DNA from 4 places in the Rhizobium sp. 57MFTsu3.2 genome. Region 1 is predicted to be linked to each of the others. Evidence: riboswitches for the same ligand, from Rfam matches in the RefSeq annotation. Region 1 holds a riboswitch; each other region holds the start of a gene.
The links. Region 1 has a riboswitch for cobalamin ahead of bluB (5,6-dimethylbenzimidazole synthase). Riboswitches for the same ligand answer to the same signal wherever they lie in the genome.

Region 2: it holds a riboswitch for cobalamin, as region 1 does, so the genes downstream of both, cobU (bifunctional adenosylcobinamide kinase/adenosylcobinamide-phosphate guanylyltransferase) here and bluB (5,6-dimethylbenzimidazole synthase) in region 1, are expected to answer to the same signal.
Region 3: it holds a riboswitch for cobalamin, as region 1 does, so the genes downstream of both, AF71_RS19210 (CbtB domain-containing protein) here and bluB (5,6-dimethylbenzimidazole synthase) in region 1, are expected to answer to the same signal.
Region 4: it holds a riboswitch for cobalamin, as region 1 does, so the genes downstream of both, nrdH (glutaredoxin-like protein NrdH) here and bluB (5,6-dimethylbenzimidazole synthase) in region 1, are expected to answer to the same signal.

The regions. Positions count from the first base shown of each region.
Region 1 covers NZ_JDWI01000003.1:170,082-172,275, forward strand. Annotated here, with positions in the region: gene AF71_RS04965 (LTA synthase family protein) at 1-43, opposite strand, end outside; gene AF71_RS04970 (PD40 domain-containing protein) at 261-1,094, shown strand; cobalamin riboswitch at 1,121-1,303, shown strand; gene bluB (5,6-dimethylbenzimidazole synthase) at 1,343-2,032, shown strand; gene AF71_RS04980 (DUF2865 domain-containing protein) at 2,039-2,194, opposite strand, start outside.
Region 2 covers NZ_JDWI01000003.1:47,702-49,895, forward strand. Annotated here, with positions in the region: gene AF71_RS04345 (chloride channel protein) at 1-228, opposite strand, end outside; cobalamin riboswitch at 476-873, shown strand; gene cobU (bifunctional adenosylcobinamide kinase/adenosylcobinamide-phosphate guanylyltransferase) at 1,002-1,526, shown strand; gene cobW (cobalamin biosynthesis protein CobW) at 1,532-2,194, shown strand, end outside.
Region 3 covers NZ_JDWI01000018.1:108,749-110,942, forward strand. Annotated here, with positions in the region: gene AF71_RS19205 (histidine phosphatase family protein) at 240-803, opposite strand; cobalamin riboswitch at 861-998, shown strand; gene AF71_RS19210 (CbtB domain-containing protein) at 1,027-1,236, shown strand; gene AF71_RS19215 (CbtA family protein) at 1,250-1,993, shown strand; gene AF71_RS19220 (hypothetical protein) at 2,035-2,194, shown strand, end outside.
Region 4 covers NZ_JDWI01000013.1:27,460-29,653, forward strand. Annotated here, with positions in the region: partial or broken gene AF71_RS15420 (5-methyltetrahydropteroyltriglutamate--homocysteine S-methyltransferase) at 156-791, shown strand; cobalamin riboswitch at 913-1,136, shown strand; gene nrdH (glutaredoxin-like protein NrdH) at 1,385-1,606, shown strand; gene nrdI (class Ib ribonucleoside-diphosphate reductase assembly flavoprotein NrdI) at 1,617-2,030, shown strand; gene nrdE (class 1b ribonucleoside-diphosphate reductase subunit alpha) at 2,000-2,194, shown strand, end outside.

The sequences.
Region 1 (2,194 bases):
CAAAACGCGCTGCCGCTGCAGACCTCATTACCAACGCGATCAACTGGAAAACTCCGACGTCATAAAAGCTTCGTCGAACTGTCACATCTTCGTCATGAACGCTAGATGAACCGCTAGGTTTCCCGCATTTGTGATCGGTGGATAAAACGCCCATCACGCAGGAGCTACCTCCAGAGCAGATTCTCGGTCAGGCGCATTTGCTTGTGCTGAGTGGCGAGCCGTCGTAGGTCTGGCGGATTCGATGCTCAGGAGGATTCAGATTGCGCAGTTCCGTTGAGATCTACAACATCAGGACAGGCGAGGCGCGCGTCGTCTGGCAAACCACGCAACTCGTTGAGGCGCCGAACTTTTCGCCGGATGGGACCTATCTACTGTTGAACGGCGACGGACTCCTCTACCGTCTCGCACTTGATGGTTCGAGCAAGGTCGGCAAGGTCGATACCGGCTTTGCGACGACCTGCAACAACGACCACGGCATTTCGCCCGATGGCCGCCAGATCGTCATCTCCGACAAAACCGAATTCGGGAAGTCGACGATTTATGTGCTGCCGGCCGAAGGTGGTACGCCGCGGCTGGTGACGCAAAATCGGCCATCCTATTGGCACGGCTGGTCGCCCGACGGGAAGCAACTCGCCTATTGTGGCATCCGCAACGATTTGTTCGATATCTACACGATCTCCGTTGACGGCGGCGAAGAAAAGCGGCTGACCCACGGCGAGGGGCGCAATGACGGGCCGGACTATTCCGCCGACGGTCAATGGATCTACTTCAATTCTAGCCGCACCGGCCTCATGCAAATCTGGCGAATCCATCCCGATGGGACCGGTCTCGAGCAGGTCACCAGTGACAACTATGGGAACTGGTTTGCCCATCCGTCGCCCAACAACGACAAGGTTCTGATCCTTTCTTACGATCCTGATGTGTTCGACCATCCACGCGATCTCGATGTTCGCCTGCGGCTGATGGACATGGATGGCGCAAACCTGACGACGCTCTTCGATCTCTTCGGCGGGCAGGGAACGATCAACGTGCCCAACTGGTCGCCGTCAGGTGATGAGTTCGCCTATGTGCGCTACTTTCCCGTCTCGGATTAAGGGATTGCGTCGGCCAGGGTTTATAGGCATAGACGCGTCCGTCGGGTGCCCGTCGCAGGCGGGAGAATCGGGAATTCGGTGAAAGACCGAAACGTGCCCAACGCTGTAAGGCTGACGGCTGCCGCAAAGAGCCACTGGTCCAGTACCGGGAAGGCGCGGCAGTCGGATGACGCCAAGTCAGAAGACCGGCCCGACATCATAGACTGACCCGCGTGGACTGCGGGCGGTTGTGTTGTTGGGGATTGACGATGCGACCAGACCACTCAGGCTCCCTGTCGGGAGCCGCAGCCTTTTCGAACGAGGAACGCGACGCCGTCTACAGGGCGATTTCGACGCGACGCGACGTGCGTTCCGAGTTTCTCCCGGATGCCATACCGGACGACGTCGTCAAAAGGCTTCTGACGGCCGCGCATCACGCGCCGTCCGTTGGGTTCATGCAGCCCTGGAATTTTATCCTGGTGCGCGATGACAAGGTGAAGGAGGCCGCGTGGCAGGCCTTCAATCGCGCCAACCGCGAGGCCGGCGAGATGTTCGAAGGCGGGCGGCAACAGCTCTATCGCTCGCTGAAGCTTGAGGGCATCCGAACCGCACCGCTCAGCATCTGCGTGACCTGCGATCCGGACCGCTGCGGCGATGTCGTTCTTGGCAGGACGCACAATCGGCGGATGGATTCCTACTCCACGGTCTGCGCCGTGCAGAATCTGTGGCTCGCCGCCCGCGCCGAAGGCGTGGGGGTCGGCTGGGTGAGTATCTTTCACGAGTCCGATATCAAGGACATCCTCGGTGTTCCTGATCGGGTCGAGATCGTTGCCTGGCTCTGCGTCGGCTATGTCGACCGGTTCTATGACCAGCCGGAACTCGCCGTCAAAGGATGGCGCCAGCGATTGCTGCTGGAGGAACTGGTGTTTACGGATCGCTGGGACAATCCAGCGGACTGAGGGCGGCTATTGCTGCTGCGGCTGAGGGCCCGGCTTTGCCGGATGCTTGAGGTCGATTGTGCCTTGGTCGCCGGCCAAGAACTGCGGACCGATCTGGCGCACCTTGTTGGTCGCCGGATCATATGGCCTGTCCGGCACCTGAGGCTGCGGTGCAGCCGGGGC
Region 2 (2,194 bases), 120 kb from region 1:
GATCTGCGACGAACTCAGTCTCTCGACGTCGCTGATTCCGAAGATCAGGCTGTGCATTTCGCGGGAAATGAGACCCATACCGGTCACCGCCAAACCCGATATGACACCGACGATCGCGCCGGCGATGACCATCCCCATCTCGCTGCGGCGCAGCAGGGCGCGCATCCGCCCGATATCGAGAAGGGTATGAAACGGACCGAAGCGGCGAATATCGATTTTGAGGAGCATGGCAGGAAAACTAGGCGGGCGCAGGCGCGTTCAAGTGCGAGGAAGGGAGGGGCAAATCAGTGGCGCGACCCGCTTGCGATGCAATTGCGGCAAAAGACCGGCGCGGACAATAATTATTTATGACGTAAGCCACTGATAAAAGACGATAAATCTTGTAGAGTAGGTCGACTTGACAGCGTTTCGCGGCGATGACGGCAATCTTAGGAGCGACGGCTTTTGATTGACTTCAGGAGTGGCCTTGCCTAACGATGACGCCATAACGGATGGTTCCGGACCGGTTGAATCGGTGCGGATGAAAAGGGAATGTGAAGCGGTGGACCCAATTCGGGCACCGTCATCAGAGCCGACCCCGCGACTGTAGAGCGGTCAGGGTTTTCCGTCCGGCGTTGGTTTCGCGTGGCTGACAGCCTGCAAGGGTGCAGGCGGGCTGTGCGAAAGTGGCGACGGAAAAGTCACTGGCAGTGCATCATGATCAACCGGGGCAGGACGCCTCTTACGTCTACGAATCGTCCGCCTTTTCATGAAATGCAGCCGGGAAGGCGAGGAAGATCCGCTGGCACGATCTGGGGCGACCGGTTTCCGGTTTGCCCCGATCGCGGCCAAGACCCGCGAGCCAGGAGACCTGCCAACTGTGCCGGGCGAAAAGCCCATTCCTGGGTGATGCCCGCTGCCAGCACGGAGGTTGTCATGGCTGAAAGACAGATTTGCCGGCTGCGCTCCGCAGTCGTTCCGGTCTCTCGCGGAAGGCTTCCGAAGATCGGTCAGCGTTTTCCATGAGCCCGATATCATCAGGCGCGACTTTCATCCTGGGCGGCGCGCGCTCGGGCAAATCGCGTTTTGCCGAGCAACTGGTCGTCTCGAGCGGCCTGGAGCACCATTACGTGGCGACCGGTCGGGCTTGGGACGACGAGATGCGCGCCCGGATCGACAAGCACAAAGCCGATCGCGGCGATCTCTGGCATACCCATGAAGAGCCGCTGGATCTTGTCGGCTGCCTGCGGGCGATCGATGGCGAGAAGCGGGCAGTTTTGGTGGATTGCCTGACGCTTTGGATCACCAATCTGATGATGGAAGACCGCGACATAGGGGCGGAATTTGCCTCGCTTGTGGCGTATCTGCCGACGGCACGAGCCCGTCTCGTCATCGTTTCCAATGAGGTCGGTCTCGGTATCGTGCCGGAAAACCGCATGGCGCGGGAGTTTCGGGACCATGCCGGCCGTCTGCATCAAATGATCGCGGCCGAGGCCGTGGATGTGTATTTTATCGCGGCTGGACTGCCGTTGAAGATGAAGGGTTGAATTTCATGAACCAGCAGAAAATTCCGGCGACCGTGATCACGGGTTTCCTCGGCGCCGGCAAGACGACGATGATCCGCAATCTGCTCTCCAATGCCAACGGTAAGAAGATCGCGCTTATCATCAACGAATTCGGCGATCTCGGCGTCGACGGCGACGTGCTCAAGGGCTGCGGCGCGGAGAACTGCACCGAGGATGACATCATCGAGCTCACCAATGGCTGCATCTGCTGCACGGTTGCCGACGACTTCATTCCGACGATGACCAAGCTTCTGGAGCGCGAACAGCGCCCCGACCATATCGTTATTGAAACATCCGGTCTCGCGCTGCCGCAGCCGCTCGTTGCGGCGTTCAACTGGCCTGATATCCGCACGCAGGTCACCGTCGATGGCGTCGTTACCGTTGTCGACAGCGCCGCCGTTGCCGCGGGCCGCTTCGCGGACGATCACGATGCCGTCGAGGCTCGTCGGGTCGAAGACGAGTCGCTCGACCATGAGAGCCCGATCGAGGAGCTTTTCGAGGACCAGCTGACCTGCGCCGATCTGATCGTACTCAACAAGACCGACCTTCTCGACACCGCCGGCCTTGGTCGCGTGCGCGATGAGGTTGCTTCCCGTATCGCTCGCAAGCCTGTCATGATCGAGGCGCGCAATGGCGAGGTTCCGGCAAGC
Region 3 (2,194 bases), on a different contig from region 1:
TTGTCGCTCGCCTGTTGTTCTCAAAGTCTGGTTAGAAGGGTGACGCTGACGACGAGCAGGAGAAGCATCCCGGCGCCAGTCATACGTAGCAGACGCGAGCGTCGCATCCGCGCGCCGCTCCAATCATAGGGCATGCAAAGTCCTCCTTGGGGCAAGGATTGACAGCCCGACGGTGTCGGGTCGAAAAACTATCGCATCGATTGCTTGCGTAAGGCTGGACTAAATTATCGCCCTGAAAATTAGGTGGTTTGTCCTTCGAAGCGCAGGGACCAGCGGCTTCCGTTGCTGGTCATGTGAGCGACGGCGAGCGGTTCGATATCGGTAATCCAGAATGATGACAGGGGGGCATTCAGCGTGCCGATGATGGCTGCTCGGATGACCGCCGCATGGGTAATGGCGATGATGTTACCGCCGGACTGCAAGTGCTCGCGCATCCAGCCGTTTACACGCATGCACACGGCAGCGATCGCCTCGCCACCATGCGGTGCTTCCTCCGGTTGCGCCATCCAGGCGGCAAGGTTCTCGGGTTCCGCTTGCTGGATCTCGGCGATCGAACGGCCCGCCCAGCGGCCAAAATCGCAATCGGCGAGCGCCTCGGAAACTTCCGGCTGCAAGCCAAGCGCGCCGGCCGTCTGCCGCGCGCGCAGCGTCGGGCTGGCGAAGACGCTGTCGGCGTGCCGCAGGCGTGGGGTGATTGCCCGTGTGGCAATGATTGCCTTTTCATTCAGCGGTTCGTCCTGCGGGAAGCGCGCCTCGCGGTTGGCGGCCGTCGGGCCGTGGCAGATCCAGGTAAGGCGCGTCATCACGTTCGTTGTCTCCGGATATCGGGGAGCGTGGTCCGCCGCTGCATGAAGTTTCGTTGACAGGTTCGAAGCGGCAGATATAACGGTGATGTTGTGGGTTTGGAAACCGGTGAAATTCCGGTGCGGTCGCGCCACTGTGATCAGGATGAGGATACCTCGGACTGGAAGTCAGACCCTGCCACGCAACGATTCTCGACTGAACGCGTCATTCCAGGAGGAATACATGTCTGACACTACTTTTGCGCCCGTCGCCGCACCGGCTCCGATTCCGGTTGGCGAGCTTTTGCCTTGGGCCATCTTCGGCGGTCTACTGATGCTCATCGCCATCTATTTCGTCGGTACCGAAGAGGGCGCGATGGCGCTTTTCAACGGTATGTACGTGCACGAGTTCGTGCATGACGGCCGGCATCTCCTCGGCTTTCCCTGCCACTAAGGGAGTTCCGGACATGGTTGGAAATCTTTTGCTTCGCGGCATGCTCGCGGGGGTGATCGCTGGCGTCCTCGTTTTCGCCTTTGCGCATACTTTCGGCGAGCCGCTTGTCGACCAGGCGATCGCGTTCGAGGAGGCGGCCGCCCAGGCGGCGGGTGAAACTGCTGAGCCTGAAATCGTCAGCCGCGCCACGCAGGCGGGCCTTGGCCTCTTGACCGGTGTAATGGCCTACAGCATTGCTGTCGGCGGCCTGTTTGCCCTCGTATTCGCCTTTATCCAGGGGCGGTTCAGCAATCTGAGCGCCCGCGGGACCTGTGCCGTCATCGCCGTTGCGGCGTTTGTCGCTATCGTGATCGTACCCAACATAAAATATCCGGCCAATCCGCCAGCAGTCGGCAATCCCGACACCATTGGCGTCAGGACCGAGCTGTTTTTCCTGATGATCGTCGTTTCGATCGCTGCGCTTGTAGCGGCAATTGCGCTTGCACGCCGCCTCACGCCGCGGTTCGGTATGTGGAATGCGGCAATCGCGGCAGGTCTGGCCTATGTCGGTTTCATCGGCCTCGTGCAGTATCTGCTGCCGCCGATCAACGAGGTTGCGGAGAACTATTCGGCTATGGTTCTCTGGCGTTTCCGTACGACCACGATCGGGATGCACGCCATCCTATGGGGCGTTCTTGGCCTGGCCTTTGGTGCTCTGGCCGAGCGCAAGCTCGGTGCCGCACCCAGGCTCAGCGCTCGCGCGTCGGTCTTCCATTGATCGGAGAAGGCCCCGGAGCAATCCGGAGCCTGTCCTCAGAGATGACCAGTCGGCGTCCCATTTTTCTTGTAGCCATGATTGCTGTCCTGCAGCTTTGGTCCGTCGCGGCCGACGCGCACCAGCGGAGCAGCAGCGGTTCCCAAAGCGGCATCGCGATCGCCGAGATCTCACATGGCGAAATGGTCATGATGGCGGAGTATC
Region 4 (2,194 bases), on a different contig from region 1:
AGGGCACGAGGCGGGCGTCGCGCTAAGATCAAAATCGGGGCTCTCGTTCAAGAAATTCGAACCCGCGCCATGGTCGTCCAGCGAAAGACCGGACGTCCCGTACAATTCGAGATCACGACCGAAGTGAGGGGAAGCCTGCTTGCCTGGCTTGAACGCAGCCCATGAAGGGGATGCTGACGGGACCGGTTACCATTCTTCAACTGGTCCTCGTTCGCGACGACCTGCCTCGCGAGACCGTCTGCCGACAGATCGCGCTCGCCATCCATGATGAGGTGAAGGATCTCGAACAAGCGGGCGCCGGCGATGGTCCAGATCGACCAAGCGGCGTTACGCGAAGGCCTTCCCCTCAGGAAGGGTGCCTGGCAGCATTATCTCGATTGGGCTGTCGAGTGCTTCCGAATTTGCTCCAGCGACGTGGCGGACGACATGCAGATCCATACGCACATGTGCTATTCCGAGTTCAACGACATCATGGATTCGATCGCCGCGATGGACGCGGATGGGATCTCGATCGAGACGTCAAGGTCGAAAATGGAACTGCTCGATGCATTCGTCGGAGAAGGTTATCCGAACGAAATCGGACCAGGTGTCTATGACAAGCCGCGGGTTCCTCATGCCGAGGAGATGCGAGCGTTGATCAGTCTGGCGCGCACACATTTGAGCGACCGCCAACTTTGGGTCAACCCGGACTGCGGCTTGAAAACCCGCAATGGGAAGAGGTCAAACCCGCACTCGTCAATATGGTGAAAGCCGCGCGCAGCCTGCGCGAAGTAGCCGCGGTAGAGGGCTAGCCCTACCGTGCCACCGAACCCCGAAGCCGGGCGAAGGTCCGGCTTCGTTGCCTTCATTATTTGTCCCCAGCGTTTCTGCGTCTGTCTGATGGTATCCGTTGACGCGATTTTCGCCTCGTATACTATATCTTGTGTTCGAGGTTCTTCCGATTCGCGTCGGAAGCTAAGACGGGAATACGGTGCGTGAGGCCCATGATGGGTCGAGCAATGCCGGAGCTGCCCCCGCAACTGTGAGCGGCGAGCATTCGATCGATAGGTCCACTGAACGCCTTGAGGGCATTGGGAAGGCAGATCGAATGTGATGATCCGCAAGCCAGGAGACCTGCCTTGCAACGCAAACGTCCACGGGCGGGGTGTCCGGAAGGTCGCGATTGCGTGCGGGATGTTGCCGTGCGTGCCGCTTCCCCTGACCGCCGCATGAGCCACTTCGGGGTGAAGTCTTATGATCTTGAGTTTCGAAATCCGTCCGCGCGAATGACGGGCGCCTGAGCGTCCGGCGACCGCAAGCGGCTGCCTTCATCATCGCTCACTTTTGGCCGGACGTCGGAGGATGTCCGATCGCTATCGCCCGCCTATCTGACATGAGGATTACCATGACCATCACCGTCTACAGCAAGCCCGCCTGCGTTCAGTGCACGGCGACCACACGCGCGCTCGATCGGCAAGGGATCAACTATGACGTGATCGACGTCTCGACCGACACCGCGGCCTACGAGCTCGTGCAGGGTCTCGGCTACCGTCAGGTTCCCGTCGTCGTTGCCGGTGACCTGCACTGGGCTGGCTTCCGACCTGATATGATCAACGCTCTGGCCTGAGGATCGGCCGATGGGTGAGCTCGTCTATTTCTCCAGCAGATCCGAGAACACCCGCCGCTTTGTCGAAAAACTCAGGCTGCCCGCATCGCGGATTCCGATCGGCGCCGAGCTCACGCTTACGGCGGAACGTCCCTTCGTCCTGATCGTCCCGACCTATTGCGGCGACGGCGGCAAGGGCGCCGTCCCCAAGCAGGTGATCCGTTTCCTCAACGATGCGGCGAACCGCTCGAACCTCCGTGGCGTGATTGCCGCGGGCAACAGCAACTTCGGCGAGACCTACGGGCTTGCCGGCGACATCATCGCAAGGAAATGTCAGGTGCCCTACCTCTACAGGTTCGAGCTTCTGGGCACCGTGGAGGATGTCGCCAATGTCAAACATGGATTGGAACGATTTTGGACACGGCAGTTCTCGAACGCCCTGTGAAGGTGGCGGATACGAAGGTGGCGGACGCAACGCTCGACTACCACGCGCTCAACGCGATGCTGAACCTCTATGACGAGGACGGAAGGATTCAGCTCGACAAGGATCGGCAAGCGGCCAAGCAGTATTTCCTGCAGCACGTAAACCAGAATACAGTGTTCTTCCAT